DNA from 2 places in the Orenia marismortui DSM 5156 genome. Region 1 is predicted to be linked to the other one. Evidence: a T-box and tRNA genes for the amino acid it is inferred to sense, from the RefSeq annotation. Region 1 holds a T-box; the other holds one or more tRNA genes.

Region 1 (16,844 bases):
GCTCCAAATTATAGTATAGATTAAATGAAGAAGTCCTCAAATTTGAGGACTTTTTAATTTTAATAACTTTTATGATATAAGGTTTACTATAATAAATTTTCACCTTATAAAATAATGTTATTGCTTTAAAAATACTATATAAGCCTGAGAAAAATGTCTTATGAAAAGAATATTATTTGGGTATAATTAACAATAATGAAAATGATTTATTAGTTAAAGAATCTCTTATCTATACTTATAATAAAGGACTTTGTTTATGGTTAAAGAATATTAACAATAGTAATCAAAATTATTGGAGGAAATTTAATGACGGGATACTTTATTACATTAGAGGGTGTTGAGGGGTCTGGAAAATCAACTCAAATAAAATTAATAAAAAAATATTTAGAGAGTTTGAATTATGAAGTTATTAATACTTTTGAGCCAGGGGATACAGAAGTGGGACAAGAGATTAGAAGGATCTTATTAAACCCTAATCATGAGAATTTAATTCCTAAAGCGGAGTTATTATTATATGCTGCTGAAAGAGCTCAACATGTATCAGAATTAATTAAACCATCATTAAAAGAAGGAAAGATAGTTATAAGTGATAGATACATAGATGCTACAATGGCTTATCAAGGTTATGCTAGAGGTATTAATAAAAGTTTAATAGAAGAGTTAAATAATATTGCAACTGAAGGACTAATTCCTAATTTAACTTTAATTTTTGATATTAATCCTAGTTTATCTTTACAGAGAGCTAAAAGAGTAACATCTAAATCTAATAGTCAAGGTGATAGAATTGAGGCTGAAAATTTATCATTTCATCAAAAAGTAAGGAAGGCTTATTTGGATTTGGCTCAAAAAGAAGATAGAATAGAGATTGTTGATGCAAGTAAATCTATTAATGAGGTTTTTGATCAGGTTAAAATCTTACTCAAAAAGAGGTTGATAAGATGAAGATTGAAAACAAATTGAAGAATAATTTAAATACTGTTAGAGCTTCTAGTAAGAAATTATTAAAGGTTAATGGGAATAAAAGTAACTTTTTAGAAGAGCTAGAAAAGGTTCATGGTCAACAAATTAAGGGAAGGTTAGATGAATTATTAGATTTAATAGATGAACAAGGTGATCGTTTGAGTAAGCACCGAACCTTTAAAGAGTTAGTTAGATATAAAAAGATGATAAGAAAGTTTATTGGGGAAGCAACAGAGAAAATGTATAATGTAGAAGAAAATTATAGTCCAATACAAGGGAAGATACATACTATAGTGAAATCAGTAGATAGTTCATTAGAGGATTTGACTAAAATGATTTTAAAGGATCAAACAGATCAATTAGATATTTTAGCTAAATTGGATGAAGTTCGCGGTATGTTACTAGATTTATATAGATAAGGAGAGTACTTAGATATGCCTTTTAATCAAATATTAGGACAAGAATTAGCTAAAAAAATTCTAAAGAATGCCTTAAATAGCGATAGGTTAAGTCATGCATATTTATTTATAGGTGAAGAAGGTTTAGGGAAATATTTAACAGCATTTGAATTCACTAAAGCTATTAATTGTCAAGAAAATAAAGATGATTCCTGTTATAGCTGTATATCTTGTAGAAAAGCAGATAATCATAATCATCCTGATATAAAAGAGATACATCCTGATGGGGCATCGATTAAGATAGATCAAATTAGAAAATTACAACAAGAGATCTTATATAAACCTTATGAAAGTAATAAGAAAGTATATATCATTCATCAAGCAGACAAGATGAGTGTTCAAGCGGCTAATAGTCTTTTAAAGACCTTAGAAGAACCTCCAAGTTATGCTGTAATAATTTTAATAGCTAGCAATTTAAATCAGTTGTTACCGACTATTATTTCTAGATGTCAAATAGTCAGGTTTAGACTTGTTTCAGATAGTATGATTAAGGATAAACTAATAGAAGAGTATAATCTCATAGAAGAAAAAGCAGAATTACTGACATCTTTATCAGCTGGAAAGTATAATCTTGCCTTAGATTTAATTAATGAGGAAGGTAAATTAGAGGAAAGAAATCAAGTTTTAGAATTAGCGCAGTCTCTTACAGATTTAGATAGAAATAAAGCATTTGATTTAGTCCAAAAAATTTTAGATGACCGAGATAAGGTGGGAGATAATTTAGATATTATCCTAACTTGGTATCGCGACTTATTAATGTTAAAATTAGATCAAAGTAAAGAGCTGATTAATGTAGATTATAGCCAACAGTTATCAGAGGAAGCTAAAGGATGGGAAAGAAAAGGAATAGAAGATATAATAAAGTTAATAGAAGAAACAAATAATGTTATTAAGAATATTAATGTTAATTTACAATTAGCTTTAGAGGTAATGCTTTTAAAGTTAAATAAATTAAGGAGGAAAAATTATAATGGAAGTAGTAGGAGCTACATTTAAGAAAGCTGGTAAGATTTATTATTTTAATCCTTCAGATTTAGAAATAAATGTTGGAGATAAAATAATTGCTGAAACTTCTCGAGGTATAGAATTAGGAGAGGTAGTCATAGATTCTAAGGAAGTTAATCAAGAAAATTTAGATTATAAATTAAAAGCAGTTAAACGTAAAGCTACATTTAATGATATTCAGCAAGCTAAGCAAAATAAAGAGGAAGCAGATAAGGCTTTTGATATTTGTGCTAAGAAGATAAAAGAACATAATTTACCAATGAAGTTAATTGAATCTGAGTATACCTTTGATAAAGGGAAATTACTCTTTTACTTTACTGCAGATGGTAGGATAGATTTTAGAGAATTAGTTAAGGATTTGGCTTCAATATTTAGAACAAGGATAGAGTTAAGGCAGATTGGTGTTAGAGATGAAACAAAAATGCTAGGTGGTATTGGTCAGTGTGGAAGGCAGTTATGTTGTAAAACTTTTTTAAGGACTTTTGAACCAATTACTATTCAGATGGCAAAAGATCAAAATTTATCGTTGAATCCTGAGAAAATTTCAGGTATTTGTGGTCGTTTGATGTGTTGTTTAAAATATGAAGATAAATCTTATCAAGAAGGGATAAATAATTTGCCTAATGTAGGTGACAAAGTAGAGGTAGATCAAGGAACTGCTATAGTTACTGCTTTAAATGTAGTTAAGAATACCCTTACTTTAAAGTTGAAGAATAATGAGAGAATAGAAGTTTCTGCAGATCAAATCAAAAATAAAGAGGATTAATATGAGAAAGTATAGAACTAGTTTAAGGATACTTTTTGGATATGGAGGTTACAATAGTGGAAGAGATTATTGGTCTTTTAGCTCATTTTCAAGAAGAGTTACAGGTTTTGACTAATGATTTTCAAAAAATAAAGAATAGAATTTATAATATATACAAAGAAAATGAAAAACTCAAAGTAGAAAATCAAAATCTGAAAAAACTACTTTTTGAAAAAGAAGAAAATGAAGAAAAATCTGGAGAGGGATATGATAATTTAGCCCGTTTATATCAGGAAGGATTTCATATTTGTCACCTAAATTTTGGTGAAGGACGTGAAAGTGATTGTTTATTTTGTATGGGGTTATTAGATAATAACTTAGATGAAGCAGAGGAAGATGATGATAGAGATGAGGATTAATTTAAGATCTGAAGAGAGGCTAGATGACCTCTTAATAGATAATTTAAAGTTAATTCAGAATCCTAATTATTTCTGCTTTTCTTTAGATGCAGTATTACTTTCTGATTTTATTAGACCTAGAAATAATTCCCGAGTATTAGATATTGGTACTGGTAATGGGATTATTCCTCATTTAATAGAGCCTAAATATAAGGTTAAAGAGGTTATTGGAATTGATATTCAAAAGCAAGTAATTGATATGGCTAAAAGAAGTAGTGTTTATAATAATCTTCAGAATAAATTAACCTTTATAAATTTAGATTTAAAAGACGCTTTGAAAGAATTTGGAACAGAAAGTTTTGATTATATTGTGAGCAACCCTCCTTATATGAAAAGAGGAAGTGGTAAGGTTAATCCTGAAAATAGCCTTGCTATTGCAAGACATGAGATATTTTGTGAGTTAGAAGATATAATCAAAGTTAGTAGTCAGTTACTTAAATATAAAGCTAAGGCAGCATATGTTTATAGAACTCAGCGTTTAGCTGAGTTATTGTCATTATTAGAAAAGTATAATTTATCAGCTAAAAGGATGAGATTGATTTATCCAAAGCTTGATAAAAAATCTAATTTAGTATTAATTGAAGCTATTAAAGGAGGCGGAGTAGGTTTAGATGTATTATCTCCTTTAATCGTTTATAATAAAGCTGGAGATTATAGTGAAGAAGTAAAGAAAATTTATTACCCAGAAAGTTAAATGCTACAATCAAATCTGATTAATTTTTGATAGGAAGGGTTTTGAATTATGGGACATTATGTTTACATACTAAAGTGTAATGATAATACATTATACACAGGATATACTACTAATATTAAAAGAAGAGTTAAAGAACACAATAATGGAAGTGGAGCTAAATATACTAGAGGTAGAACTCCAGTTGAACTTTATTACAGTGAAGAACATAAAGATAAAAGTCAAGCGATGCAACGGGAATACAAAATTAAGCAAATGAGTCGTCAACAGAAATTGAAGCTAATAAAGGGTGAGTTAGATGAGTGATGGGAAATTATATATATGTGGTACACCAATAGGTAATTTAGATGATATTACTCTTAGGGCTTTAAATATTTTGAAAGAAGTTGATTTGATAGCAGCAGAGGATACTCGTCATACCCAAAAATTATTAAATCATTATCAGATAGATACAAAATTAACTAGTTATCATGAACATAATGCTGAACATAAAAGTAAAGAGTTATTGAAGAAATTAAAAGCAGGGCTAAATATAGCATTAGTTTCAGATGCTGGAATGCCAGGTATTTCTGATCCGGGGTATAGAATAATTAGCCTTCTTAGATCAGAAGGAATGAGAGTCGTTCCTATTCCAGGACCAACAGCTATGACGAGTGCCTTGGTTATTTCTGGTTTAGCTACTGATAGATTTGCTTTTGAAGGGTTTTTACCACGAAAAAATAGTGATCGAAAGAGTTATTTAGAGAATTTAAAAAATGAAGAACGTACACTAGTTTTTTATGAAGCACCTCATAGATTAATTAAAGCTTTAGGTGATATCTTAGCAGTTTTAGGAGATAGAAGAGCTGTTATTTGTAGAGAGTTGACTAAGAAATTTGAAGAAACAATAGATGGAAATATTAGTGAATTAATTGAATTGTTTAAGAATAATAAACCAAGAGGTGAGATTGTTCTTGTTTTAGAAGGCGGAAAAGTTAAGAATGAAGGTGAAGCTTGGAAAGATTTATCTATTTTAGAGCATTTAGAGTCATTGATGGAGGAAGGATTAACTAAGAAAAAAGCTATTAAAGAAGTAGCCAAGTTACGCTCATTACCTAAAAGTGAGGTCTATCAGATTGGAATAAAAATAAAAGTTAATAGATAAAATAAAAAAATTAGGGTGCTGTTAAACAGCATCCTAATTTATCATCTTAGCTATTCATGATTTGTTATATTTAAAATCTGATCAAAGGTGTAAAAAAGTTAAAGCAGGAAGTGGAGAATAGGTGTGGAAGATAAGAATAGAGGTTGGTGATCAAAGTGTTATTTACTGAAGAATTGAAATCTTTATTAAAAGATTCTAACACAAAACTTAGAGAAAAGTATGAAAGTCAATCTAACCTAAGTAACGATAAATTAAAGCAATTGATTAGTTCTAAAATTGGTAAGTTTATCAATTTAACTCAACTAAATGATCTAGAATTGAAAAATTTTAGTAAAGATAAGGCTATTGTAGGTGTTGATGGTTCAGTTAATACTCAGGGGAAGATCTATCCTCACTATATTACTTTATTACAGGCTTTAGCTAAGAGTACTGACAGAAAGCAATCTGGTGTTATAAGACAGCAGATATTTAGTCCTTTAATTGAAGATGATAAAAGAAATATTATTAAAAAGCTTTCGATTGCTAATAATCAAGAAGGTGAAGATAATAGAGTTTATGCTCAAGAGGTAGCAGGTAAGATTAAAAGTTCTTTACTGGCTTCTTTGGAAGTATTGGTGGCTAAAGATAGTATTTTGAAATGGAATCCTACTTTGGTTATGATGGATGGGTCTTTAACTAGATACCAAAATCAAGCTGAAAAAGAGTGGGAGGAATTAGTGGAAATAGCTTTAGATAGAGATGTGATAATAGTAGGAGTAATTGAAGAGATAGGTACTCATGATTTAAGCTTGACTTTAGGTGATGAGAATGATTTTCCTACTAATATGAAGGATATGTATGATAGAGAACTAATGTTTGGATTATTAGATTTGGGTGAGATGATGATTTTTGATAATGTTAAAGATGGCTTAAAAAAGTCTTTTGCAAGAATCTCAAATGATCCAGGTGTAATAGGGATTGATCTTCTTAAAGAGCAAGAAGATTCTTTAGAATTGGTGAGTAATCTGGTATATTCACTTACTCCCAAAGATGGACGAGGTATACCAATCTGGTTAGATATTGTTGACGAAGAGGTTAGAATTAGCAATAAAATGATGGAGATGATCATTGACAATTACTTAGATCCTCGTTTGAAGCAGAGACTTTTTTATTCTAAGCGTTCAGATAGAGTTTATTAAAGCAATGTATAATTTATAATTGATAATTAAAGAAGATCTTAATTATTCATTATTAATTCAAAAAGAAAGGTGGATAAAGATGCAGGTAGTTGGTTTAACTACGCAGCAAGAAGTTTATGTTGCTTCTAAAGATCGAAAATTTAGAATTAATGAGATGTTAAAGATTGTAGATGAAAGTTTAAATATTCCTTTAGGAGAGGTAGTTGAAACTCAAGCATATAATAGGTATATTCCTTTATCCATTGATAAGGGCTTTGTGGATAAGGGGGTAATTGATTCATTACAGAGTATAGGCTATAATATTTCAGAAGATGAGATCAATATTGCCAAAGTACGTTTATTAGAAGAGGCTCCTTACCCAATCAAAACAGGATCAGATGTACTAATTCCTCATTTTAGTGAAGTTAAAGATTTATTAGTTAAAGAAGGGCCAGAAGAAGGACTTGTTTTAGGTGTGATTAGGGGAACTGAAGAAATGACAGCAGAGATGGATGAAGAGTTAAAAGACATAGCACCACTATATGAGAATGGTAATATAACTCCTCAAAATGGAGTTCCCTTCAACTTTAAAGTAAAGGCAATGCATCAATACCCTCATATTGGTATTATTGGTGGTTCTGGTTCGGGTAAATCTTTTGGAATGAGAGTAATTTTGGAGGAATTAATGAAGTTAAGAGTTCCTACTATAGTTTTTGATCCTCATTTTGAAATGGATTTCAGTGATTCTTTTAAAGATTTGGATGAGAAATATACTACGGATTTCGCTAAGGCTTTTGAAACTTTTCAGATTGGACAAGAGGTAGGAGTTAATTTTTCAGATTTAAGTACTAAAGACTTATCTGATCTATTAACTGCAGCAAGCCATCTAACAGATTCTATGATTAATGCTGTACAGAGCTTACATCAAAAAAAGGATAGCTTATTAACCTTTAAAGGTAGATTAGAAGATTTACAAAGGGCTCAGGAGCTAGGAAGAAATAGAATTGATCGTGATTTAAAAAATGGTGCTGTCCAAGGTGAGACTAAGGAGGAATACCATAAATATTTAGAGCTATTAGATGCTTATGGTAATCTGCCGGCTAGTTCTGTTAGTGGTATCGTCTGGAGGTTAGGACGTTTAGAAAGAGAGGGGTTATTTAGCAATAGTATTGATAAGATTGAATTAGGTATTAAAGATCGCAAATTAGTTGTTATTCAAGGGCCAATTTGGTTATTACAAGTATTTGCTACTTATGTATTGGGAACATTATATCGCAAGCGTAGAGACTACAAAGATGCACAATATCGACAACAAGAAGGAGAATATTTTCCACCTTTTGTTGTTGCTACTGATGAAGCCCATAATTTTGCCCCTAAAGGATATGATGCCCCTGCTAATAAAGTAATAAAAGAGATAGCTCAAGAAGGTAGAAAGTATGGTACTTTTCTAATATTAGCTACTCAACGTCCAACTTTATTAGATGAAACAGTAACTGCTCAATTAAATACTAAATTTGTTTTTAGAACTGTAAGAGCAACTGATATTGAAACTATTAAGCAAGAGACTGACCTAACTTCTGATGAAGCTAAAAGACTTCCTTATTTAAGGTCTGGTGATACCTTTGTATCTTCAGCTATTTTTGGTAGAACTTTGGCTGTAAGAATTAGATGCTCTAAAACTGAAAGTCCACATACAGAAAATCCTTTTGAAGAATTAAATAAACAGAGTGAAGTAGAGGATCAAAGATTATATGATGCTATTTTATATAGTTTGCCAATTAATAATACCAATATTCTTTCAAAATTAGAAGAAATAAATGAGAGATCAGATAGTATTTTAGATAGAAATACTTTAGAAAGTAAATTAGACCACTTAGTTGATAAAGGCAAGATTGGAGCAAAAGATTCTATCTTAGGTGGAAAGGTATATGAAGAAATAAATTAATTGAAGGTATTTAGTCTTTTGTAAATAATTATTAGGTAGAAGCTATATTTTAACAATCAATTAAGAAATAAAATCTAGTAAAAATTGATTTGTTATAGAGGTCAAAATAATTGTTTAACTATCTATTAACTAGTAATTCTAATTATATAGAGAGAGGAGTATTAAATTTGAAGAATAAAATAATTAATCTAATAAAGTTTAGGAGTTTAAGAATCAAATTCGTAGTTGCTGTGCTAGGGTCATTATTGGTTGGACCTTTTATTGCTGATAAGCTAAATGTTTTTATTAGTGGACAGTTTTCTGGTAGTGAGACCTCATTATTTGTTTCAACAATGATTGATACTGTTGTTGTAACGGGGGTTATCTTGTTTTTAACAAATAGAATGATTATCAAACCTATTAAGCAGATGGCTAATTTGACTAAAGAGCTTGCTGAAGGTAATCTTGATGTTGAAACAATGGAAGTCAAACGTAATGATGAAATTGGTTATTTACAGCAGGAGTTAAATCAAATGGTTATGAATATGAATCAAATACTGGAAAAAATTAATCTAACTACAGAAAATATTAATGATATTAGTGGTAATCTATCAACTGCTTCTGAAGAGTCTGGAAATATGGCAGAACAGGCTTCTTCATCTATTCAGGAAATAGCTAATAATTCACAAGTTCAAGTTAATTTAGTTAATGGTTTAACTACCAGCATAAAGGAGATGGCAGGAGATATAAGTACAGATCAAGGCCACTCAATTAAGGCTATTTCTAATGCAGCTAATGAAGGTACTGGGATTATTAATAACACAGTATCTACTATTACAGAGTTAACTCAAAGAATTAATAAATCTACAATAACAGTAGAAGAGTTAAATCAATTTACTCAGAGAATTAGCAATTTTGTTGGAGCAATTACTAATATTGCGGAGCAAACAAATTTATTGGCTTTAAATGCTAGTATTGAGGCTGCTCGGGCTGGTGAACATGGAAGTGGTTTTGCTGTAGTTGCAGATGAGATTAGAGAGTTAGCAGTGGAATCTAATACTGCTGCTGAGGATATTGTCGGTCTAATTAAAGAGATGAAAAAGAAATCAGAAACTACTGTTGATGAAATGAAGGTTGGTCAAGAAAAGGCTAATTCTAGCTTAAAGGCTATTAACCAAGCTGATGAAGCATTTGTAAATATCAAAGACAGAGTAGCTAAACTTGACCATACCTTAGTAGATATAACAGAGGTTATGAATGGAGTTGCTGATTTCACTGAAGGTATTTCAGCTGCAGCCCAAGAAGTTGCTGCTATTAGTGAGGAACAGTCAGCAGAGGCTCAACAGACTGCTGCTATAGCTGATAGTTTAGATCAAATAGTAGAAGATTTACAGGAGTTAGTAGAGCAAATAAGTCTATATAAAGAATAATAAACTTGACAAAGTTATTTTTATCTTGTATATTTTTAAATGAAGTAGACATAATAGAATTAATAAAAATATTATATACATGATAAATGCATTGAAGGGAAGAGTAGAGTTGATAAGTTCTAATCTTTGTAAGAACTTATCGCTCACGAAGGGTATTTAGATGTATTGAATAAGAATGTTATCTATATGATAAATGCATTGAAGGGAAGAGTAGATACCTAATCTATTTACAGAGAACTGGTGTAGCTGAGAACCAGAATAGTAAAGGTGTTGAAGATGGTCCTGGAGCTATATGGTTGAATCTTTAGTAGGTCATATCGGTTAACTACCGTTACTAGTTTAAAGAGTGGTCATACAAATTTGTATGGCAATTAGGGTGGTACCGCGACGAAATTTAACCTCTCGTCCCTATAGTAGGGATGAGAGGTTTTTTATATTTAATTGATAATGGAATATATACAATTGATAATTAAAAATTACATGTTAATGTTAGTTGTAAATTTCATAAACAAGGGGAGGAATTAAAATGAGTGACAAAACTTTTTATGTAACTACACCGATTTATTATCCAAATGATAAACTGCATATTGGTCATACCTATACAACTACTGCAGCTGATACAATTACGAGATTTAAGCAATTGCAGGGTTATGAAACAGAATTTATTACTGGGTCTGATGAGCATGGTCAGAAGATTCAAAAGAGTGCTGCTAAGCATGATATGTCTCCTAAAGAGTATGTTGATGGTATAGTAGAAACTTTTAAAGATTTATGGGAAAAATTAAAGGTCGATTATACTAAATTTGTTCGTACTACTAGCGATGATCATAGAGCAGATGTAGAGTATATCTTTAAGAAGGTCTATGATAAAGGTGATATTTATAAGAGTAAATATGAAGGGTATTATTGTACTCCTTGTGAGACTTATTGGACTGAAAGACAGTTAGATGAAGAGGGCAATTGTCCAGATTGTAACCGGGCAGTAGAATGGATGGAAGAAGAGAGTTACTTCTTTAAAATGTCTAAGTATCAAGATAGATTATTAGATTTTTTAAATGATAATCCTGATTTTATTCAACCAGCTAAGCGTCGCAATGAGATGATTAACTTTATCAAAGAGGGATTAGAAGATTTATGTGTTTCTAGAACAACTTTTGATTGGGGAATCCCTGTTCCAGTTGATGATGATCATGTTATTTATGTTTGGTTTGATGCTTTGACAAGTTATTTAACAGGTATTGATTGGAATAGAGATGAGGAGAAATTTAATAAGTTTTGGCCTGCTGATATTCATATTGTAGGTAAGGATATTTTAAGATTCCATACAATTATTTGGCCAACTATCTTAATGGCAGCAGATTTACCTTTACCTAAGAAGGTCTTTGGACATGGTTTCTTATTAGTTGATGGTGGAAAGATGTCTAAATCTAAAGGAAATGTAATTGATCCAGTTAAGTTAATTGATGATTTTGGTGTAGATGCTGTTAGATATTATCTTTTAAGAGAGATTGCTTTTGGTACTGATGGCTCTTATTCTACTGATAACTTTATTCAAAGAATTAACTCTGATTTAGCAAATGATTTAGGTAATTTATTAAACCGTACAGTAGCAATGGTAGATAAGTACTTTGGTGGAGTGGTTCCAGAAGCTAAGGTAGAGACTGAATTTGATGATGACTTAGAAGAAGTGGCGACTATTACTTTTAAAGCAGTCGAAGATAATTTAGAAAATTTACAGTTTAGTGTAGCTTTAGAAGAGTTATGGAACTTAGTTAGAAGAACTAATAAATACATTGATCAGACTACTCCATGGGTCTTAGCAAAGGATGAAGATAAGAAAGCTGAATTAGGAACAGTACTATATAATTTATTAGATAATCTAAGAAGAATTGCAATTGCTCTAGTACCCTTCTTACCTGAAGCACCAGCTAAGATGTGGGAACAATTAGGAATTAAAGATAGTTTAGCAGATCAAAGTTGGGATAATGTTAAATCAAAAGCTTTATTAGAATCAGGTATCAAGGTAAATAATGGAGATCCAATCTTCCCAAGAATAGATGCTGATGAATATTATCAAAAATTAGATAAAGAGAAGAAGGAAGAGCAAGCTAATAAGAAAGGGGATAATAAAATGTCTGAACAAGAATATATTACTTTTGATGAGTTTGGTAAATTAGAATTAAGGGTAGCTGAAGTATTAGAAGCAGAAAGAATTGAGGGAAGTAATAAATTACTTAAAGTACAGGTTCAATTAGGTGATGAGAAGCGTCAATTAGTTGCTGGAATTGCTAAGCATTATGAAGCAGAAGAGTTGGTGGGTAAGAAAGTAGTAATGGTTGCTAACTTAAAGCCTGCTACTATCTTTGGTGTTAAATCTAATGGTATGATTTTAGCTGCATCTAACGATCAAGGAGAATTAACGGTAACAACAGTTGATAGAGATATTGATAGTGGAGCACAAGTAAAGTAAGTTCAGTGACGAGTTACAAGTAACGAGTAAATAATTAAGAGCTTGTCACTTGTTACCCGTTACTAGTTACTGATTTAGGAGTGATATGTATGTTAATCGATACTCATGCACATTTAGATTTTGATCGTTTTGATAAAGATAGAAAAGATGTGATTCAAAGTTCCTATGATAATGGGATTAAGAAGATTATTAATGTTGGTGCAGATATGAAATCTAGTTATAATTCAGTTGAGTTAGCTAAAGAAAATGATTTTATTTATGCTAGTGTAGGAGTTCATCCCCATGAAGCAGAAGGGTTTAGTGAAGAAGATTATAATAAGTTAAAAGAGCTAGCTCAACATGATAAGGTAGTAGCTATTGGTGAAATTGGTCTTGATTACTACTATGATAATTCACCTCGTTTAGCCCAACAAAGGGTTTTTAGAAGGCAATTACAATTAGCTAAAGAAGTTGATTTGCCTATAGTTATTCATAGCCGTGATGCCAGAGAAGATACTTTAGAAATATTAGAAGAAGAGGCCAAGGATTTAACTGGGGTCTTACATTGTTATGCTTATGATTTAGAAACGGCAAAAAAGGTTATCGATTTGGGTTTTTATCTTGCTTTTGGTGGAGTGATTACTTTTAATAATGCTAAGGATCTAAGGAGGGTTGTTAAGGAGATTAGCTTGGAAAATATTCTAATAGAAACTGATGCTCCTTATCTTACTCCTGTACCATATCGAGGCAAGAGAAATGAACCTAGTTATGTAAAAGAAGTTGCCAAAAAGATAGCTGAGATAAAGGGGATAGATCTGTCAGAAGTTGCCAAGTATACAACTGAAAATGCTAAAGGATTATTTGGATTAGATTAAAGTTTAAGGGGTATTAGTTGCAATTGCAGTTAATACCCTTTTTCGAAAACATATTTAGTTAATTTTGTGTAATAATTCCTTGTTGATTATTATAAACTATTATGGAGGGATACTTATGACGATAAGTTATCAATTAGGAAATAGTTTATATCTTAACCTAACTAATAGATGTACTAATAATTGTAGATTTTGTGTTAGAAGATTTAAGAAAGGGGTAGGTGAGTATGATTTATGGTTAGATAAAGAGCCTACTTTTAAAGAAGTGATAGAATCAATAGGTGATGATGTTAAATATGATGAATTTATATTCTGTGGTTATGGGGAACCATTAATTAAGTTAGATCTGTTAAAAAAAGTAGCTAGCTATCTGAAAGAAAATTATCCTGAGATTCCTATTAGGATTAATACTAATGGACAGGCTAATTTAATTCATAATAGAAATGTTTTAGTAGAGTTAGAATCTATAATAGATTCTATATCCATTAGTTTGAATGCTCACAATGCTATTATTTATGAAGATATTTGTCAACCTCAACTTGATGAATCTTTTAAGCATTTGATTAATTTTATAATTGAAGCTACAGAATATATACCTAATGTTATAACCTCTATAGTAACTTATCCTGGTGTAGATGTGGATAAGTGTTTTAAGCTAGCGGAGAGATTAGGAGTTAAACTTAAAGTAAGAGAATTTTAATAAGTTTCTCAAGCTGCAAATACTAGCTTATCTTGGCTATATAATAAATAATAAACAAGTTATGAAAATAAAAAAATGGTAAAATAAGAAGGAGTTATTGCTTTAATATCGAAATTGTATTATAATAGAAGTGCAAACGATTTCACAATCAAGAAAAATTCTTCATCTAAATTATGTTTTAATAACTTATGATGGTTTCCTCTATAATCTTTTATAAGCTTACAAGGATGAGGATATTAATAAAATATTTCATGGTAAGAATAATAACTCTTACCTAAAATTTAATTATTTAAAGGGGGAACTACAGTGAAAAAGAGTATTTCAAGTATTTTAATTATTGTATTAGCACTATCATTATTATTGGTTGGGTGTGCTTCTAATGAGGAAGCTCAAAAGCCAACTGAAGAGAAAAAGCAGACTGAAGAAGTTGCTGAGAAAGCTAAAGGTTTAGATTTAAGAGAGGTTAAAGAACCAGTAACAATTAAGTTTTGGGAAATGGCTTATCCAAAAGTTGATGAGACATTAGATTCTTTAATTGCTGAATTTGAGAAAGCAAACCCTAATATTACAGTTGAAAGAACTCACATGGAAACAGAAGATTTAAGACAGAATACACAAACTGCTTTCATGGGAGGAAAAGGTCCTGATGTTGTAAGAAGTCCTTTTGACCATGTTGGTCCATTCTCAATTATGGGAATTGCTCAGCCATTAGATGATTTAATGAGCGATGAAATGAAAAATATGTACTTAGACAATGCATTACCAGGTATGACTTTAAACGGAAGTGTTTATGGAGTACCTGATACTATGGGTAACCATTTAACATTACTTTACAACAAAGACTTAGTTAAAGAAGTTCCACAAACTTGGGAAGAATTAATTGCAATGGCTAAAGACTTAACTGTAGATAAAGACAGCGATGGTAAACCAGATCAGTATGGATTAGTATATAACTTAAATGAACCATTCTGGTGGGTTGTTTTCCATGGAGGTTTTGGAGGTTGGGTGTTTGATGAAAATAATAACCCAACTTTAGATACTGAAGCTACAAAAGATGCTATGCAATTTGTTAAAGACTTAAAATTCAAGCATAATATTGTGCCAGATGAATGTGATTATAACTTAGCTGATAGTTTATTTGTAGAAGGTAAGGCTGCTTTTGCTATTAATGGTGATTGGTCTTATGGTAAATATCTAGAAGCAGATACTGTTGATTTAGGTGTTGCTCCTTTACCTAAATTCAAGAAAACTGGTAAATATGCTCAACCTATGACTAGTGGTACTGGTCTAATTATGATTTCTGAATTACCAGAGAATAAGAAGATTGCTGTTATGAAATTTATTAAATTTATGACAAGTAAAGATTCTCAAAAAGAACTTGTTGTTAAACACAAAGTATTACCAAGTAACGCTAGTGTATATGACTTACCAATTATTACAGAAGATCCAGTCATGCAAGGTTCTGCAGCACAGCTGAAAAATGGTAAGGCAATGCCTATTATTCCAGAAATGAGAGCTATTTGGGATGCTATTCGTCCAGTATTACAAAGTGTTATGGCAGGAGATTTAGATCCAGCTCAAGCACCTGCTAAGATGCAAGAAACTGCTGAAAAGAAAATTTCAGAGATGCAGTAATTATAGGTTAAAAAAACTTATGAGGGATGAATTTTCATCCCTCATAAATTTATAACTAAAGGAGAGATTCAAATGAAATCAAAGGAAGGGGTAATTAATAACTCAGGTATATCTAAATTTAAAGATACACTGAGGGAAAATCAATTTTCCTATTATATGTTAATGCCTGCATTTATTGTTGTGTTTTTAGTCGTAGTTTATCCGTTCTTTTATAATTTTAGATTAGCCTTTTCTGATTTGAATATGTATACATTTAGACCTTTTATTAAGCATGGAAAGCTAACTTATATTGGATTTCAAAATTTTATTGAGGTATTATCAAACAGTAAATTTTGGGTTGTATTTATGCGTACAGTTATTTGGACTACTATTAATATCATTTGTCATGTTGGTTTTGGAATTTTCTATGCTATCTTACTAAATCGTAACCTTAAATTTAAAGGTATTTATCGTACTCTATTAGTTATTCCGTGGGCAATACCGCAATATATTGTAGTTTTAGTCTGGAAAGGAATGTTTAATTATAGATATGGTGCTGTTAACTTATTTTTGACTAAGTTTGGGATAGAACCCATTTCTTGGTTAAGCAAGCCATTAACAGGTTTTTCTGCTGCTATTTTAGTTAATGTATGGCTAGGTATTCCTTTTATGATGATGATTGCTTTAGGTGGATTGCAGAGTATTGATCCTAACTTTTATGAAGCTGCAGATATAGATGGTGCAAATAATTGGCAAAAGATTAGACATATTACTTTGCCATTATTAAAACCAGTAATGGCTCCGGCAGTGGTGTTAGGGGTAGTTTGGACCTTTAATCAATTAAATGTTATCTATCTATTAACTTACAATACTTTAACTGATAAAATTGATATTTTGGTAACTTATGTATATCGTGCCGCCTTTGAATTCTATCGATATGGATATGCTGCTGCATTTTCTGTAGTAATATTCTTCATATTATTTATATGGGGAGTTAGCTTTATGAGATTAAATGAAGAAGAAGGGGGAAGATAGAAGATGGCACTTAATCATGATAGTAAATTGAAAAGATTTTTGATTCATTTGTTCTTATTAATTTCTGTAGTTATTGCTCTTTATCCGGCTTTAAGAGTATTTGGAACTTCTTTAAGACCAAATGATTCTTTGCATACAACTAGCTTAGCTATTTTCCCAGAAAATCCAACTTTCAACGCATATAAGAGATTGATTTTTGAAT
Region 2 (16,844 bases), on a different contig from region 1:
GCTTAGCTCCAGTTAAGAGTATTATTAATTATTTTTATAGAAATCCTAAAGTAGTTAACTCCTTAACTTTATTGCTTGGTTTTAAAAATCCAGCTAATATCTTATTTAGTGATGAAATTGCTAAATGGAAAGCAGCAGATCACATTAATGTTATTTTAACAGTTGATGAAGGAGATCAAGCTTGGGATGGGAATGTTGGGTTAATTACTGGCTTTGTTGATCAAGTAGACTTTAGTAATCTAGATAATATGGAAGTAATTATTGTAGGACCTCCAATTATGATGAAATTTACTAGTTTAGAGTTTATGAAGTATGATATTCAAGAAGAACAAATTTGGGTTTCTTTTGAACGGAAGATGTCTTGTGGAATTGGAAAGTGTGGACATTGTAAGATGGATGACACTTATATCTGCTTAGAAGGACCAGTATTTAATTATACAAAAGCTAAAGAATTAGTTGATTAAAGGGGGGAGTAATAATATGTCATTAAATGTTAAAGAATTTAAGAAGAATGCTTATCGGATAACAAAAGAGCGTAATATTACAGCTTTACGTGTTAGGGTACCAGGTGGTCATTTAGAGGCGAAATATTTAACAATTCTTCAACAAATAGCTGAAGAGTATGGAGATGGAAATCTGCATATCACAACACGTCAAGGCTTTGAGATTACAGGAATTCCAATGGATAAAGTAGAGGAAGTCAATAAAAAGGTTGCTCCTCTGATTGAAGGTATGGAAAAAGGAATTGGTGTAGAGATTGGTAACCCAGAAGATGGTTATCCAGCAGCTGGAACTCGTAATGTATCAGCTTGTATTGGAAATAAAGTCTGTCGCTATGCTAAGTATGATACTACTAAATTGGCTCAAAGAATTGAACGTAATATCTTTCCTAATGACTTTCATGTGAAAATTGCAGTATCTGGATGTCAAAATGACTGTATTAAGGCTCATATGCAAGACTATGGAGTATTAGGTATGGATCTTCCAGTTTATGATGCTTATCGCTGTATTAGTTGTGGGGTATGTGTGAAAAATTGTAAGAAGAGAGCAACAGGAGCATTAAAGTTTGAAAATTATAAAGTTGTTAGAGATGAAGATAAGTGTATAGGCTGTGGTGAGTGTATTTCTAAATGCCCAACTAATGCTTGGACAAGAGATACAAGCAAAAAATACTATAAATTATTAATTATGGGGCGTACAGGTAAGAGAAACCCTCGTTTAGCAATGCCTTTTTTAGAATGGGTAACAGAAGATGCTATCATTGATATTATTAATAATACTTACCAGTATATAGACAAATATATTGATCGGAGTTTAGCTAAAGAGCATGTAGGTTATATCGTAGATCGAACTGGATTCCAAACTTATAAAGAAGAGGTTCTAAAAGGTGTAGAGTTGAATCCAGAATGTAGAATAGCAGAACATATAGACTGGCCTGGATATAAAACAAATACAAGCAATAATTTCACTAAAGTAGGAAATAAGTAATAGCTGAAGAGAAGAAGACCATTTTAGCTATTATAAATTAAAAATATATTTTGTTATAAATTTTAAATAACTTAACTCGAGGGAAAAGCTCCTTCGAGTTTTCATTTTTGTTAAATTGGTATATAATAAGGCTAAAAGCATAAAGGAGTAGTAGAATGTTTCGAGTTAAAGAAATATTGATTGAATTACTAAGAGCTTGGAATTTAAAAGGAGAAACTATAGATTCCTTAGCTGAATATGCATTAATAAAAAGCTATCAACCTGGGCAAATAATTTTTTTTGATGGCGAAGAGGTTAATAAGTTATATATTATAGTAAATGGAAGGGTAAAGGTTTCTAAGTTCACTGAGGGTGGTAAGGAAAAGATGATTCACATCTTAGAAAGAGGAGATGTAATTAATGAGATCAGTTTAGATGGTAGAAGAAGTTCTGTAACTGCCGAATGTATAGAAAAAGGAGGGATTATTTCAATAGTTATTGACCCTCTATTAAGGATTATGGAAGAAGATTTTAATTTAACTTTACATATCTTAAATTCCGCTAATTTAAAGTTGCGGCAGAGTTATCGACAATTAAGGAATTTAGGTCTAAAGAAGACAGGGCCAAGAATTGCAAGTAGGCTCTGGAAGTTAGCTAGAGATTATGGAAAAGAGGATAGAGAAGGAATTGAGATAGATCTTAATTTAAGTCAACGTGAATTGGCATTAATGATTGGAACTAGCCGAGAAACGGTAAGTCGTTTTCTAAAAGAGCTTGAACGAGAAGAGGTTATTCTTGTAGGCAATACACAAATAACTATTTTGGATATAGATGCTTTGCATGATTGGACCTGAGAATAATTCAAACTATTTATAAGATTTATTGCTTTTTGTGATATAAATCAACGAACTAAAGTTTATAGTATGTAATAATAGATTTAGAAAAGAAGTCAAGGGTCTAAATAATAAATTTACTTAAATTTCAAACAAGGAGTGATATAAATGAGTTTGGTATTAGGACATATTCATCATTGGTTATATAATCAAATTAAGGTGGTTGAAGAACGTGAGATAGAGATTATAAATGCTTTTAAAGAAAAGTATGAAAGTTCAGAAATTGAAGAGATCGTAGAATCTATAAGAGAAGAATATGGAAATCTAAAAGGTGAGACCCCCTTAGAAGAATTAATTGGAGATAGTCATATTCATCCATGGTTAGAAGGAGCTATTAGTGTAGCTCAAACAAGGGAAGCTGCTATTGTAAAAGCATTAATGGATCAATATAATGATAAAGAATTATTAGTAGAAGTATATCGTAATAATGGAGCAGAATTAGCTAATGCTTCTTTAAATGAATTAGACTCAAATGATTTAAGAGCTGCTTTTGAACTATTGAAAAATACCTTGGTAGAAAGGATGCCTTGTGACCGTTTATCTGCAGTAGTAAGAAATGAAACAGATAAGATTATTTGGAGACATAATGGACAATTGCATACGGAATTTTGGAAAGCAGCAGGTGTTTCAATAGAATTAATGCATGAGTTGTATAGTATTTGGATTGCTACCTTTGTAGCTGCTATTAACTCAGATATTAATCATGAGCGCGAACTACTAGATGGTCAATATGAGGATATCTTTACATTATAGTTGTTATAGAAGTCTAGAATAATTACTAAAATTTATACGAGTTAAGTTTTAACCTAGATAGTAGCTCTTTTTATATTAATATAAAACACTATAATCCTATAAAATAATTGTTGAGAAGTATAATTTTATTTTTACCTCCAGATACTAATATTTGATTAAATCTAAGGAGGTAAAAACATGGACACTACAGGTCAAGGAACAAAAAAAGATCTCTTAGCAAAAGGGGCGGTTTTGCAAAGGGATGGTTCATATGCTATTGCTCCCCATAGTCCAGGGGGTTTATTAGAACCTGATCAATTGATTAAGATTGGAGAAATAGCTAAAAAATATAATGCTGCAACAGTGAAAGCTACTAGTTCTCAAAGGTTGGCAATTGTAGGAATTAAAGAAGAGGATATAGATGCAGTATGGAATGATCTGGGGATGGATCCTGGATATGCTATAGGAGTTTGTGTTAGAAGTGTTAAGTTTTGTCCAGGAACCACCTTCTGTAAAAGAGGTCAGCAAGATTCAGTTTCAATTGGTATGGAATTAGATAAAAGATACCATGGAATGGAATTACCAGGTAAGTTTAAGGTTGGAGTTAGTGGCTGTGTAAATAAATGTATGGCCACTGAATTTAGGGATTTAGGATTGATGGGAACATCAAAAGGTTTTCATATTTATGTCGGGGGGCATGGTGGAGTTAAGGCTAGATTAGGACAAGTTTTAGCTGAACATCAAACACCAGAAGATTCACTGAAAATTATAGATAATATTATGCATTATTTCGAAGGAAATGGAAATAAACGTGAGAGATTAGGAGAGTTTATTGATCGAATTGGTTTCGAGGAATTTGAGCAAGAAGTAATGATAGATTGAATTTATAAGCTGTTAGTTTTAAAACTAACAGCTTAATCTATATTAGATTGGAGTGTGAAAATAATGATTAAGTTACCTGAAGGTGGTAATTTACAAAGGATAAAAAATAGTAAAAGAACCTATTCTATTACTCCGCATATAAGTGGAGGTTTAACTAATCCCAAAACTCTAAAAAAGATAGCAGATGTAGCTGAAAAATATAATTGTACTATTAAGATAACTTCAGGACAACAGATAATGTTAATTGGATTAAAGGCTGAAGAAGTAGACCAAGCTTGGGATGACTTAGGTATGAAACCTAAGAATAGATCAGGACTAAAGTGTAAAGGGGTTAGATTTTGTCCAGGTACTAGTTTCTGTAAACGTGGCAAGGTAGATTCAGTGAAGTTAGGAATGGCTTTAGAAAATAAATATTTAGGAATGGAGTTACCATCAAGAATGAAAATGGGAGTAAGTGGGTGCCATTTATCCTGTACTGCTCCAGCAATAAGGGATATTGGGGTTGTAGGTAATGAAGAAGGATTTGAATTAAGATTAGGTGGATCTGGCGGGCATAAACCTATGTTAGCAAAGCCACTTGCCAATAAATTAAAGCATGAAGAAGTTTTAGTATTAATTGATCAAGTTATAGATTATTATAAAGATCAGGGGCGAGTAGGAGAAAGGTTAGGAGAAATGATAAATAGAATTGGTTGGGAAGAGTTTAAGAAAGAGATTATTAACAAGGAAGAGGTTAAAATTATAATTTCAGCTGAAAAATTTAATCTTAGTGATATAAGCAATGATTTTAACTCTAAATGTAATCATTAGTAGATAAGAAAGGGTTAATATTTAAATATTAAAAATTGGTGCATTGTATAATTAAATGCACGGATAGTTCAAAAAATAAAAAATGACACACATTAATACCTCATATATAATGTTAACTGACCAAAGCAAACATTGGAGGTATTAAATATGTGCCAAAATAATTATAACACAAAAAGTAGAAAAGGAAAACATTTAAAGTGGGAAGAGAGAAAGATAATAGAACATTTATATAATATACAAAACAAATCGAAGACAGCAATAGCAAGAGAGTTAGGGAGGCATAGGACGACAATAAGTCGAGAAATTGAAAGGGGAAAGCTTGTATTATTAAATTCAGATTACACTAAAAGAATAGAATACGATGCTGATATAGCTCAAAACTTATATGATAACAATGCGACTGCTAAAGGAGCTAAGATTAAAATAGGAAAAGATCATCAATTAGCTGAATTCATAGAAGAAAAAATAAAAGGAAATTATTCTCCAGAGGTAATTGCAGAGATGATTAAAGAGGATGATGGGTTTGAAATTAAAATACATTGGAAGACGATATATAATTATATAGATTAAAGGCATTCTGTTTATAGATAGAGAGAAGATTTGGTTTATGGTAGATATAAAAAGACTAATAAATCTAAACAGAAAGAAAAAGAATCAACAAAAAGGAGAAAAGAGGGAAGAAAGATATCAGATAGGCCTAAGGAAGCTGATAAAAGGTCAGAAATAGGTCATTGGGAAATGGACTTAGTAGAGGGTAGGAAAGGTAAAGATGAGCCCTTTTTATTAGTTTTAACAGAGAGATATAGTCGCAAAGAAATAATAGAACTAATACCTAATAAGACTCAAGAATCTGTAATAAAAGGATTAGATCGCGTAGAAAGAAGAATAGGAGTTAGAAAATTTAGAGACTTATTTAAAACTATAACTACAGATAATGGTAAAGAATTCTATGATTATGAAGGGATAGAAACTTCCTTTACAGGAAGTGATATCTCAAGAACTAGTCAATATTATGCTGATGCTTATTGTTCTTGGCAAAGAGGTAGTAATGAGAATTTAAATAAAATGATTAGAAGGTTTTTACCAAAAGGAAGTAGCTTTAAGAATATTAGCAGAAATGAAGTTAAAAGAATTGAGCGATGGATAAATAATTATCCACGAAAAATGTTTGGGTTTAAGAATGCAAATTATATATTTGAAGAACAGTTAAAGGCAGCTTAAAATTTATGAGGTATTGAGTAATAAAAAACCGTGCATTTTATATTGCAATTTATAAAATATTAAAAATTATATATTTTTTCTTGACACTTATCAACTAAGATGATAATATATTAAATGTCGCAAGGGAAAATAGTACCTTAGGCAAACAAATATATAATTGTGGAGGGGTTCCCGAGTGGTCAAAGGGAGCAGACTGTAAATCTGCCGGCGACGCCTTCAGAGGTTCAAATCCTCTCCCCTCCACCATTTTATTAGCTACTGGTTATTAGCTTTTAGCAAGTTCTTTTAAAGATCTAAGCTAGAGGCCAACAATTAGCAGCCAACAACTAAATTATGCCGAGGTGGCGGAATTGGCAGACGCATCGGACTTAAAATCCGGTGGGCTTTTATGCCCGTGTCGGTTCGAACCCGACCCCCGGTACCACTTTAATAATTAACAATGTAAAATTGATAATTGATGATTAAAGGTCTTGGATTTAAAGATTTTAATTATACATTATCAATTGTTAATTATAAATTAAATAAATGTCGCGGGGTGGAGCAGTTGGTAGCTCGTCGGGCTCATAACCCGAAGGTCGTTGGTTCGAATCCATCCCCCGCAACCAAAAATCAATGGAGAATGGAGAAATGAAAATTGAGGATGAAGTTCTTAAAGATATTTAATTCTCAATTCTACATTATCAATTCTCAATTATATATCCGTGGCGGTGTAGCTCAGCTGGCTAGAGCATACGGTTCATACCCGTAGAGTCGGGGGTTCAAGTCCCTCCGCCGCTACCATAATTAATTTTAAGTAACTATTTCCAATCTGGGAATGGTTTTTATTATTTTATTTAATAAATTATTAAGCCAGGGGATTAGTTTTCTTATTTGATATAGTTATCCGATTTATAGATGTCTTTTGATAGAAGATAGTTGGATACTTCAGTAACTAGTAACAAGTGATGAGTAACGAGTAACCAGTAAATAAGTAAGCTGTCATCTGCTCTAGTTACTTGGTACTGATGTTTTATATTCATTAAATTTCGCTTTAGAATTGGATATCTATATGAATTCAAGAGTATTTTACAATAGGGAGTAGAAAGAATTATTAAATTAAAGCTTTGAAAATAGTATCTACATATGTTTGACTTATAAGAGAAAAAGAGTAGATTAGGAAATCTCCTAATCTACTCTTTTTCTTATTTTTGCTTTTTAGCTTTTCGTTCTAGTTCAGCCTGCCGCTCAGCTCTAAGAAGGTCTTGCTCCTTAGATTTCACGAAATAAATGCTTTCATAGTACATTAATATCACCTCACAAGTTGTTTTATAATAAAAACTTGCTCGGCTACTCAGTACTTTAAAGAGAACGAATTCTACTAATTACTCTCTTCTTACTAATATTATATGATAGTTCAGAAGATATGTAAACAATTTTCTATAATTAGAATAAAAAACTTATGTTTCAAAGTGAATATTAACACTGATGACAAATACTAATAATAGAGAAAAGGTATATTATTATTTGTGCTGAATAAGTTAGATAATTGGATAGTGCACAATATATATAGTATTTTTAATGCTTTTTATTTCAAATTAAAAAAGCAATTATGTATTATTATCTAAAATATGAATAATTATGGATGAAGAGAATATATTTTATTGTAGTAGTCTTTTATTTTCTATTTGAGATGTAATGAAAATATAAGTGAGAAAGGAGTTTATGATCTAATAGTTTTTAAGATATAAAGTATTTATATCTTATTCTTATTTAAATAACTTTTTTTATATTTGAATTTGTTAATAAAAAAACTATTTTATTAAGTTCTATGGTTGTATTTATCAATTAAGAATAAAATGGTAGATGCTATAAAAATATTAGTTATTACTTTAAAACTGAAATATTACTAGCAATATATTCAAGAAAAGAAGGTATTTAGGGGGGATGCTTCAATAGGATTAAGTTTATTTTTGTAACTTAATTGTTAGTTAACTGTTATTATTTAGATAGAGTAGTGTGATATAATTATAAAAAAATTGAACAATCAAGTTTAATTTTCAATTTTATACTATAAATGAGCAAAAATGATTATATTAATTTACAAATACTATAATTAGGCTGTTCATGCAGGTTAATATTTTTGTGTATTTAAGACATGTATATAAACAACTCTAAAAAGTAAATTAAAACCTTATTTTTACCATGCCCCGAGGATGATTTTTCCGAGGAAATACTCTTGGGGTGCGAATGAACACAAATTAACACTAATAAAAGATTCAAAAAATCTTTTAGACCTTAAACCTTTCGTGGTTTCAAAGTTTTTAGTTTATTTTTATTTCACTTTAAGGTTGGATATCTACATCACCAGTCTAGAATAATTTAAAATTAATCATTTACATTAATTGGCTTGAAATTTGTTCCTTTATAGTTTTATATTATTTGTTAGACATATTGTTGAAACATAGTTATTAGCCTTAATATTTTCATGAAAATATTAAGATATTTGTAGAGCTTTTCTTTAATCTATCCATTTATTTTTGATGTTATTGTTATAAATTAGTATACTTATGTGAGATTAAAAGATCTTATTTTGTTGAAATTTTAAAGTATGTTAATAGGTTTAGAAAAGTTATATAGTATTGTTAATCTAATTAATTATAAAATAGATTAACAATATTCATTGATTGTAGTCTAAATAATTTAGAGCAGAAGTATGAAGATAAAAGAATACTACAAGAGAAATGGAATGATCCAAAACAGAAAATATTTATACTTATAATAATTTGAAAGGGGTAGAACATATCTGTAATATTAGATATGAATTAAGAAGAGATGAATGAATTAAAGTTTTTTAAAAGAAAAGTTTTGAAGTTTAATACATAATTTGTTTATCGGTTTTACTTAAATGATCTACTTTATGTTTTAATCAATTAATAAGATTTTGTTTGTTGGGTAAGAAGAGTATTAAATATAAAAAATATCTATTTTGAAATTTTAGTAGATCTTGATATTATTAAAAAAATCTAAATTAATAGTTATTAATAAGTATATCTTTTTCATAATCTAATTAGAGAGATATTATTAAATTAATCAAATAATTTTAAAGGAGGAGATTATATGTCTAAAATTCAAGAAGTTAATTTAAATCAATTAAAAGATAAAGAAATTTTGACTAGTGCTCAATCTAGTGAATCGGTACCTAAAAAAAATAATAATGAAATTGAAGATACTAATCTTGATATGAATAAAATACCTGATCAATATGGTGATAATAAGCTGGTTTTACAAGTTAAAAATCCAACTACTGCACACTTATATTGGGAGTATACATCTGCTAGAATAACTAATGTATGTTCAAAAGCAGGCTATAGTCAAGGTGATGATATACCTTTAATTTTAAGAGTTTATAATTTGAGTTTAGGAAGAGATTATAATGTTTATTATGATATTGATATTAGTGAAGGTCATAATAGCTGGTATTTAAATGATTTGAAATCAGCTAAATCTTATGAAGTAAAGTTGGGTGTTTTGGATCAATTTGGAAATTTACATTCTGTTCTTAAATCAAATCGTATTAATATGCCAGCAAATCAAGTTAGTGATATATTAGATGAGGAATGGATGACTGTAAAAGAAACTATGGATATTGTCTACTTATTATCTGGAGTTTTACCTGCAGGAATTAATGTAGAAGATACAATGAGTTCTGATGATCTAATTAAAAAAGAGGTACGCCAAATTAGTAGGGAATTCAATATTGACATTTCTACTTTAGAAAAGAGATTGAGTTCTTTGGAGTTGATAAAAGGTTCTAGTGAGCGTTTAGTTGGTTCTTCAGATGTATTTAAGTAGTTTGTTGAATAAATAATAAATATAGTTAGCTGCTAACTATATTTATTTAAAAGCTATATCAAACCAGCACAATGTAAATTTTTTACAAAAAATAAAGGATAAAAAATAATCTTGTATAAATTATTATATAAGGTACAAATGATAATTTTAAATCAAATTTGTATATTATATTAAATTTGTTGGGAGTGATAAATGTGGTAGAAGAAAAAGGATATTTAGCATTGGTATTGCATGCTCATTTACCTTTTGTAAGGCATCCAGAGCATGAACATTTCATGGAAGAAAATTGGCTTTATGAGGCTATTACAGAGACCTATATACCTTTGATTAATCATTTTGAAGGTTTGCATAGAGATGGTATTGATTATAGATTGACTATGTCTTTAACTCCACCATTAATATCTATGTTGACAGATCCTTTGTTACAGGATCGCTATCTTAGACATATTAATAAATTAATCGAATTAGCTCATAAAGAGGTAGAGCGAACTAAAGATCAACCTAAAATTAATAAAGCAGCTAGATTTTACTTAGAGAGATTTGAAATAGCTAAAGATACTTTTTTACATAAGTATAAGAAAAATTTAGTAAATGCTTTTAAGAAGTTTCAAGATTTAGGTTATTTAGAGATTATAACTTGTGGTGCTACACATGGCTATTTACCATTAATGCAACAGTATCCAGAAGCTGTAAGAGCACAGATTGAAGTGGCAATAGAAACTCATAAAAAACACTTAGGTAGGGAACCAAGAGGGATCTGGTTGCCAGAATGTGCTTATTATCCTGGTGTTGATAAGATATTAAAAGAATTTAAGATTAGATTTTTTGTTGTAGATACCCATGGAATTTTACATGCAACACCTCGTCCTAAATATGGGGTTTTTGCACCTATTTACACTAAATCAGGAGTAGCAGCTTTTGCTAGAGATCAAGAGTCTTCTCGTCAAGTATGGAGTTCTAAAGTGGGTTATCCAGGAGATTTTGATTACCGAGAGTTTTATCGTGATATCGGATTTGAATTACCTTTAGATTATATTGGGCCTTATATTCATCCAGATGGTATTAGAATGGATACAGGAATCAAATACTATAGAATTACTGGAGATGAAGCAGGCTTAGATTCTAAAGCACCATATGATCCAGATAGAGCTAGGGAGAAATCAGCTGATCATGCTGGAAACTTCTTGTTTAATAGAGCTAAACAAATAGAATATTTAAGTGAATTGATCGATAGAAAGCCAATGGTATTGTCTCCTTATGATGCTGAATTATTTGGACATTGGTGGTATGAAGGTCCAGATTTCTTAAATCATTTAATCAGAAAGGCATATTCTGATCAAGATGTAGTTAAAATGATATCCCCTATTGATTATTTGGAAGAGTACCCAAGCAATCAAGTTTGTCAACCACCAATGTGTAGTTGGGGTGCCAAAGGATATAATGATGTTTGGTTAGATGAAAGTAATGATTGGATCTATCGTCATTTACATCAGTTGGCTGAAAAGATGATAGAGTTAGCAACAGAAATTGATTATCCTGATGATTTAACTAGAAGAGCATTAAATCAAGCTGCTAGAGAGGTACTGTTAGCTCAAAGTAGTGACTGGGCATTTATTATGATGACAGGTACTACAGTAGAATACGCAGTTAATAGAACTAAAGCCCATATTAGTAGATTTCTTGGTTTATATGATCAAATCAAGTCAGGAAATATTGATGAAGATTGCTTAAGTGATATAGAGTGGAAGGATAATATCTTCCCTGATATTAATTATGAAGTCTATAGTAGAAAATATCAGCCTAGAATAGAAGGTAAAGGTGAGGATATTAAGATTTGTAATTAAGTCAGTAATTAGTCTATATAATAGATTAAATATGATGATTTAGAGGTGGTCTGATGCAATTTTATGGCAGTATATCAGTCAATCCAGAATTACCAGTGGAAATTGAAGGATTAAAGAAATTAGCAGAGAATTTATGGTGGTCTTGGAACCCAGAAGCAGAAGAATTATTTAAGAGAATTGATATGAACTTATGGGAAGAGGTTGAAAAAAATCCTATAAAGCTTCTTTCAAAAGTAAGCTATAAAACTCTACAAAATTTGGGTAAAGATAAAGAGTTCTTAAGATGTTATAATAAAGTTATGGAATCTTTTGAAAAGTATTTAAATAGAAGAGATACTTGGTTTAATTTAAATTTTGATTCTTTAGATGATAATAGAGTAATCGCTTATTTCTCCGCTGAATTTGCTTTACATGAATCATTGCCAATTTATTCTGGAGGTTTGGGTGTCTTAGCTGGTGATCATTGTAAGTCAGCTAGTGATCTAGGTTTACCTTTTGTTGGAGTAGGATTACTTTATAGGAATGGTTATTTTAGACAAGAGATCAATGAAGAGGGTTGGCAAAAATCTATTTATAATGATTTAGATTTTAAAGAGCTAGTTGTCAATCCAGTAAAGGATAATGATAATGATCTAGTTGTTTCTGTTAGATTAGAGGATAGAGATGTATATTTAAAGGTTTGGGAAGTAAAGGTTGGAAGGGTTTCTCTTTATTTGTTAGATGCTGATCTAGAGGTTAATAATAAAGTCGATAGAGCTTTAACCTCTAGATTATATGGTGGAGGGCCAGAAACAAGAATATCTCAAGAGATTATTTTGGGTATTGGTGGAACAAGAGCTTTATATAAAATGGGATATCAACCAGTGGCATGGCATATGAATGAAGGCCATTCTGTTTATTTGGGATTAGAAAGAATTAGAGATCTAATCCAGGATTATGATATGAATTTCTATCAGGCAATAGAAAAAGTATCTGCTAATACTGTCTTTACTACTCATACTCCTGTTCCTGCAGGTAATGAAGTCTTTTCTTTTAGTCTTAAAGATAAATACTTCTCTAAATATTGGAATGAGATAGGGATCAGTAGAGAAGAATTTATGAAACTTGGTAAGATTCATGATTATGATGAAGGTTTTGGTTTGACTGTTTTAGCATTGAATTTATCATCTTTTCATAATGGTGTTAGTAAATTACATGGAGATGTGTCTAGTGCTATGTGGAAAGAATTATGGCCTGGAGTACCAACTGATGAGAATCCTATAAGTTATATAACTAATGGGGTTCATACTTTGACTTGGCTTGCTCCAGAGTGGAAGAATTTATTGGATAAGTATCTACCAGAAAATTGGAGAGATAGAATTGTAGAGCAGAAGATGTGGAAAAAAGTTAGAGAAATTCCTAATGAGGAGTTTTGGAAAGTCCATAAAGACCTAAAGGCAAAGATGATAGATTATATTCGCAAAAGAGATTTAATAAGAAGACAGAGGGATAGTAAAATAAATAATTTAAGCAAAGATAGTAACTTATTAAATAAGAATAGTTTAACTATCGGTTTTGCTCGCAGATTTGCTACATATAAGAGAGCTACATTAATATTAAAAGATTTAAAAAGGCTTAAGAAAATATGTAATAATCAGGGGCAAGAAGTTCAGTTTATCTTTGCAGGAAAAGCACACCCAGCAGATATTCCAGGGCAAGAATTAATTAAAAAACTTCATAATATAGCTGAAAGTGAAGAGTTCAAAGGTAAGATAGTTATTTTAGAAGATTATGATATGAATTTGGCTAGATATTTAGTTCAAGGGGTAGATGTTTGGTTAAATACTCCAAGAAGGCCTTTAGAAGCTAGTGGAACTAGTGGACAGAAGGTAGCAGCTAATGCTGGGTTGAATTTCAGTATCTTAGATGGCTGGTGGTGTGAAGGTTATAATGGAAAGAATGGTTGGACTATTGGTCATAAGTCAGAGTATAGTAGTTCTGAAGAACAAGATCTGATTGATAGTATTTCATTATATAAGACCTTAGAAGAAGAGATAGTACCCTTATATTATGATACTGACAGTAATGAAATAGCAGAAGAATGGATTGCTAGAATGAAAGAGTCTATGATTACTAATGCTCCAGAATATAGTACAGATAGAATGGTACAAGAATATACTAACAATTTATATTTACCTGCTATAAAGCGAGGAAAAGAATTGGATCAAGATAATTGTCAATTGGCTATAGAGTTAGCGGATTGGAAGCATAAGTTAAAGTCTAATTGGGATAAAATAAAAATTTATTCTGAGCAAGAAGGTAATCAAGGAAGCTTTAGCATTAAAGATGAGATTGAATTAACAGCTAAGGTTGATTTGGGGCAGCTATTAGCAGAAGATGTGGAAGTTGAAGTTTATCTAGTTAATAAATTAAATGAATCTCAGACTAAAATTATTCCAATGGAATTTCAATTAGAAGAAGATGGGATTTATAATTATATTGCTAAGATTAATTTTGATGAAACTGGTATTTATAATTATACTTTTAGGGTACTACCAAGTTCAAAAAATTTAACTCATAGGCATGAGTTAGGTTTAATTAAATGGATTTAATATAAAAAACTCGGGTTCAAACCCGAGTTTTTATATTGTAAAACTTATTTTTTGACTTAGATTTCAAAACTTAAACTTTAGCCTGTGTTCTATATAAAATTTTTAGATACTATTGACAGTTAAAGAATATTTTTTTATAATATTATTAGCACTCAATACCATTGAGTGCTAATAATATACTTGCTTTGATTTAAAGATTAGTCAAATAGCCATAATAAATTAGAAAATATTAAATAAGAGAGATCCTAATTTATATTTTTCTAATCAGTAAAAAATATTATCTGGAGGTGCTAAAGATGAAGATGGATAACTTTACGATTAAAGCACAAGAAGCATTAATGGAAGCTCAACATTTAGCGGAAGATTATAATAATCAAGAACTTTATCCTACCCATTTATTATTGGCACTGCTAAAACAGGATAAAGGTATTATTAGACCTATTTTACAGAAGTTAGAGATTAATTTAGATAGTTTATATAAAAAATTAGAAGAACTAAGTGATAAATTTCCAAAGGTATACTCAGATGATGGAGAATTATATACATCTCAGGATTTAGCTAGAGTATTAAGACAGGCTAGAAAAGAAGCTAAGAGTTTGGAGGATGAGTATATTTCTACTGAACATTTCTTATTAGCTATTCTGGCAGAAAATAATAATAAGGCTGCTAAATTATTGACTGAAAAGGGGCTTAATTTAAAAGATGTCAAAAATGCTATTAAGGAGATTCGTGGTGGTAGAAAAGTCAGTAGTCAAAATGCTGAGGGGCAGTATAGGGCTTTAGAGAATTATACTATTGATTTAACGGAATTAGCTAAAAAGGGTAAGCTTGACCCTGTAATTGGTCGTGATGAGAAGATCAGAAGAATTATGCAGGTTTTATCACGGCGGCGCAAAAATAATCCAGTCTTGATCGGTGATCCTGGTGTTGGTAAGACTGCAATTGTAGAAGGATTAGCCCAAAGAATTATTAATAGAGATATTCCCGATAGTTTAAGGGATAAACGGGTAATTTCACTTGATATGGGAGCTTTAGTAGCAGGGGCAAAATATCGTGGTGAATTTGAAGAACGCTTAAAATCTGTACTTAAAGAGGTTAAGAAAGCCCAAGGAGAGATAATTCTATTTATCGATGAAATGCATACTTTGGTTGGGGCAGGAGCTACTCAAGGTGCTATGGATGCAGCTAATCTGTTAAAACCTGCTTTAGCAAGAGGAGAGTTACGTTGTGTAGGTGCAACTACTTTAGATGAATATAAGCAACATATTGAAAAAGATGCTGCATTAGAACGTAGATTTCAACCTATTTTAATTGATGAACCAAGTATAGATGATACGATTTCTATCTTGCGGGGATTAAAAGAGAAATATGAGATACATCATGGAATTAAGATTCAAGACAATGCCTTAGTAGCTGCAGCTAAATTATCAGATAGGTATTTAACAGAGAGATTTCTGCCAGATAAAGCAATAGATTTAGTTGATGAAGCAGCTTCTAAATTAAGAATTGAGATCGATTCTATGCCTGCTGAAATTGATGAGTTGGATCGTAGGTTACGTAGGTTAGAGATAGAAAAAGAGGCTTTAAAAAAAGAAGATGACCATATGTCAAAAGAGCGTTTAGAGGATATTGAAGAGGAGATAGCAGAATTAAAAGAAGATATCAACCCATTAAAAGCTAAATGGAATAATGAAAAAGAGATTATTCAGCGAATTCAAGATATAAAAGAGGAGATAGAAGAGACCAAAATCAAAGCAGAGTCAGCAGAACGTGATGCTGATTATGAAACTGCAGCCAGGTTAAAATATGGAAAACTTCATCAACTGAAGGAAGAATTAAAAGCAGCTAACACTAAGGCAGAGTTACTGAAGAGAGAGAGAAATCTGTTGAAAGAAGAGGTTAGTGCAGGTGATATTGCAGAAGTGATTGCTTCTTGGACCGATATTCCAGTAACTAAAGTAATGGAAGGAGAGAAAGATAAGTTAATTCATTTAGAAAAAGAATTAAGCAAAAGAGTTGTAGGTCAAAAAGATGCTATTAAAGCGGTTAGCAATGCTATTCGCCGTTCACGAACTGGTTTGCAGGATGAAGATCGTCCATTAGGTTCATTCTTATTTATGGGGCCAACAGGTGTAGGTAAGACTGAGTTAGCTAAGACTTTAGCAGAATATCTATTTGATGATCAAAGAGCAATTGTAAGATTAGATATGTCTGAATATATGGAACGCCATGCTGTAGCTAAGCTGATTGGTTCTCCTCCAGGTTATGTTGGATTTGAAGATGGAGGGCAGTTAACAGAAAAGATTCGCAGAAAACCATATTCTGTTATTTTGTTAGATGAAATAGAAAAAGCCCACCCTGATGTCTTTAATATTTTATTACAGGTGTTAGATGATGGGATTTTAACTGATAGCAAAGGTAAAAAGGTTGATTTTAGAAATACAGTGATTATTATGACTTCAAATCTTGGTTCCCAATATATTCAAGATCTTGTAGACAGGACAGAGGTGGAGAAAAAAGTAAAAGATGTAGTTGAGTCACATTTTCGTCCAGAATTTATTAATCGGATAGAT

Evidence for each region. A T-box is a leader RNA that pairs with one kind of tRNA and senses whether it is charged. The one in region 1 lies ahead of metG (methionine--tRNA ligase), so its partner is inferred to be a tRNA-Met.
Region 2: it encodes a tRNA-Met, which carries the amino acid that the T-box ahead of metG (methionine--tRNA ligase) is inferred to sense. The anticodon was not compared.

The regions. Positions count from the first base shown of each region.
Region 1 covers NZ_KB900617.1:1,246,401-1,263,244, reverse strand. Annotated here, with positions in the region: gene guaB (IMP dehydrogenase) at 1-24, shown strand, start outside; gene tmk (dTMP kinase) at 307-942, shown strand; gene OREMA_RS0105695 (YaaR family protein) at 939-1,379, shown strand; gene holB (DNA polymerase III subunit delta') at 1,395-2,414, shown strand; gene OREMA_RS0105685 (PSP1 domain-containing protein) at 2,389-3,189, shown strand; gene OREMA_RS0105680 (initiation-control protein YabA) at 3,246-3,587, shown strand; gene OREMA_RS0105675 (tRNA1(Val) (adenine(37)-N6)-methyltransferase) at 3,568-4,320, shown strand; gene OREMA_RS0105670 (GIY-YIG nuclease family protein) at 4,369-4,623, shown strand; gene rsmI (16S rRNA (cytidine(1402)-2'-O)-methyltransferase) at 4,616-5,461, shown strand; gene OREMA_RS0105660 (DNA double-strand break repair nuclease NurA) at 5,617-6,639, shown strand; gene OREMA_RS0105655 (ATP-binding protein) at 6,719-8,563, shown strand; gene OREMA_RS0105650 (methyl-accepting chemotaxis protein) at 8,731-9,972, shown strand; T-box leader at 10,162-10,385, shown strand; gene metG (methionine--tRNA ligase) at 10,499-12,442, shown strand; gene OREMA_RS0105640 (TatD family hydrolase) at 12,532-13,296, shown strand; gene OREMA_RS0105635 (TatD family nuclease-associated radical SAM protein) at 13,412-13,993, shown strand; gene OREMA_RS0105630 (extracellular solute-binding protein) at 14,300-15,628, shown strand; gene OREMA_RS0105625 (carbohydrate ABC transporter permease) at 15,701-16,642, shown strand; gene OREMA_RS0105620 (sugar ABC transporter permease) at 16,646-16,844, shown strand, end outside.
Region 2 covers NZ_KB900618.1:261,706-278,549, reverse strand. Annotated here, with positions in the region: gene asrB (anaerobic sulfite reductase subunit AsrB) at 1-464, shown strand, start outside; gene asrC (sulfite reductase subunit C) at 481-1,488, shown strand; gene OREMA_RS0107340 (Crp/Fnr family transcriptional regulator) at 1,644-2,321, shown strand; gene OREMA_RS0107335 (hypothetical protein) at 2,469-3,113, shown strand; gene OREMA_RS0107330 (nitrite/sulfite reductase domain-containing protein) at 3,291-3,974, shown strand; gene OREMA_RS0107325 (nitrite/sulfite reductase domain-containing protein) at 4,038-4,784, shown strand; partial or broken gene OREMA_RS19460 (IS30 family transposase) at 4,932-6,005, shown strand; tRNA gene OREMA_RS0107315 (tRNA-Tyr) at 6,167-6,251, shown strand; tRNA gene OREMA_RS0107310 (tRNA-Leu) at 6,341-6,429, shown strand; tRNA gene OREMA_RS0107305 (tRNA-Met) at 6,535-6,610, shown strand; tRNA gene OREMA_RS0107300 (tRNA-Met) at 6,709-6,785, shown strand; gene OREMA_RS0107290 (DUF4912 domain-containing protein) at 9,102-9,836, shown strand; gene OREMA_RS0107285 (glycoside hydrolase family 57 protein) at 10,031-11,680, shown strand; gene glgP (alpha-glucan family phosphorylase) at 11,734-14,271, shown strand; gene clpB (ATP-dependent chaperone ClpB) at 14,568-16,844, shown strand, end outside.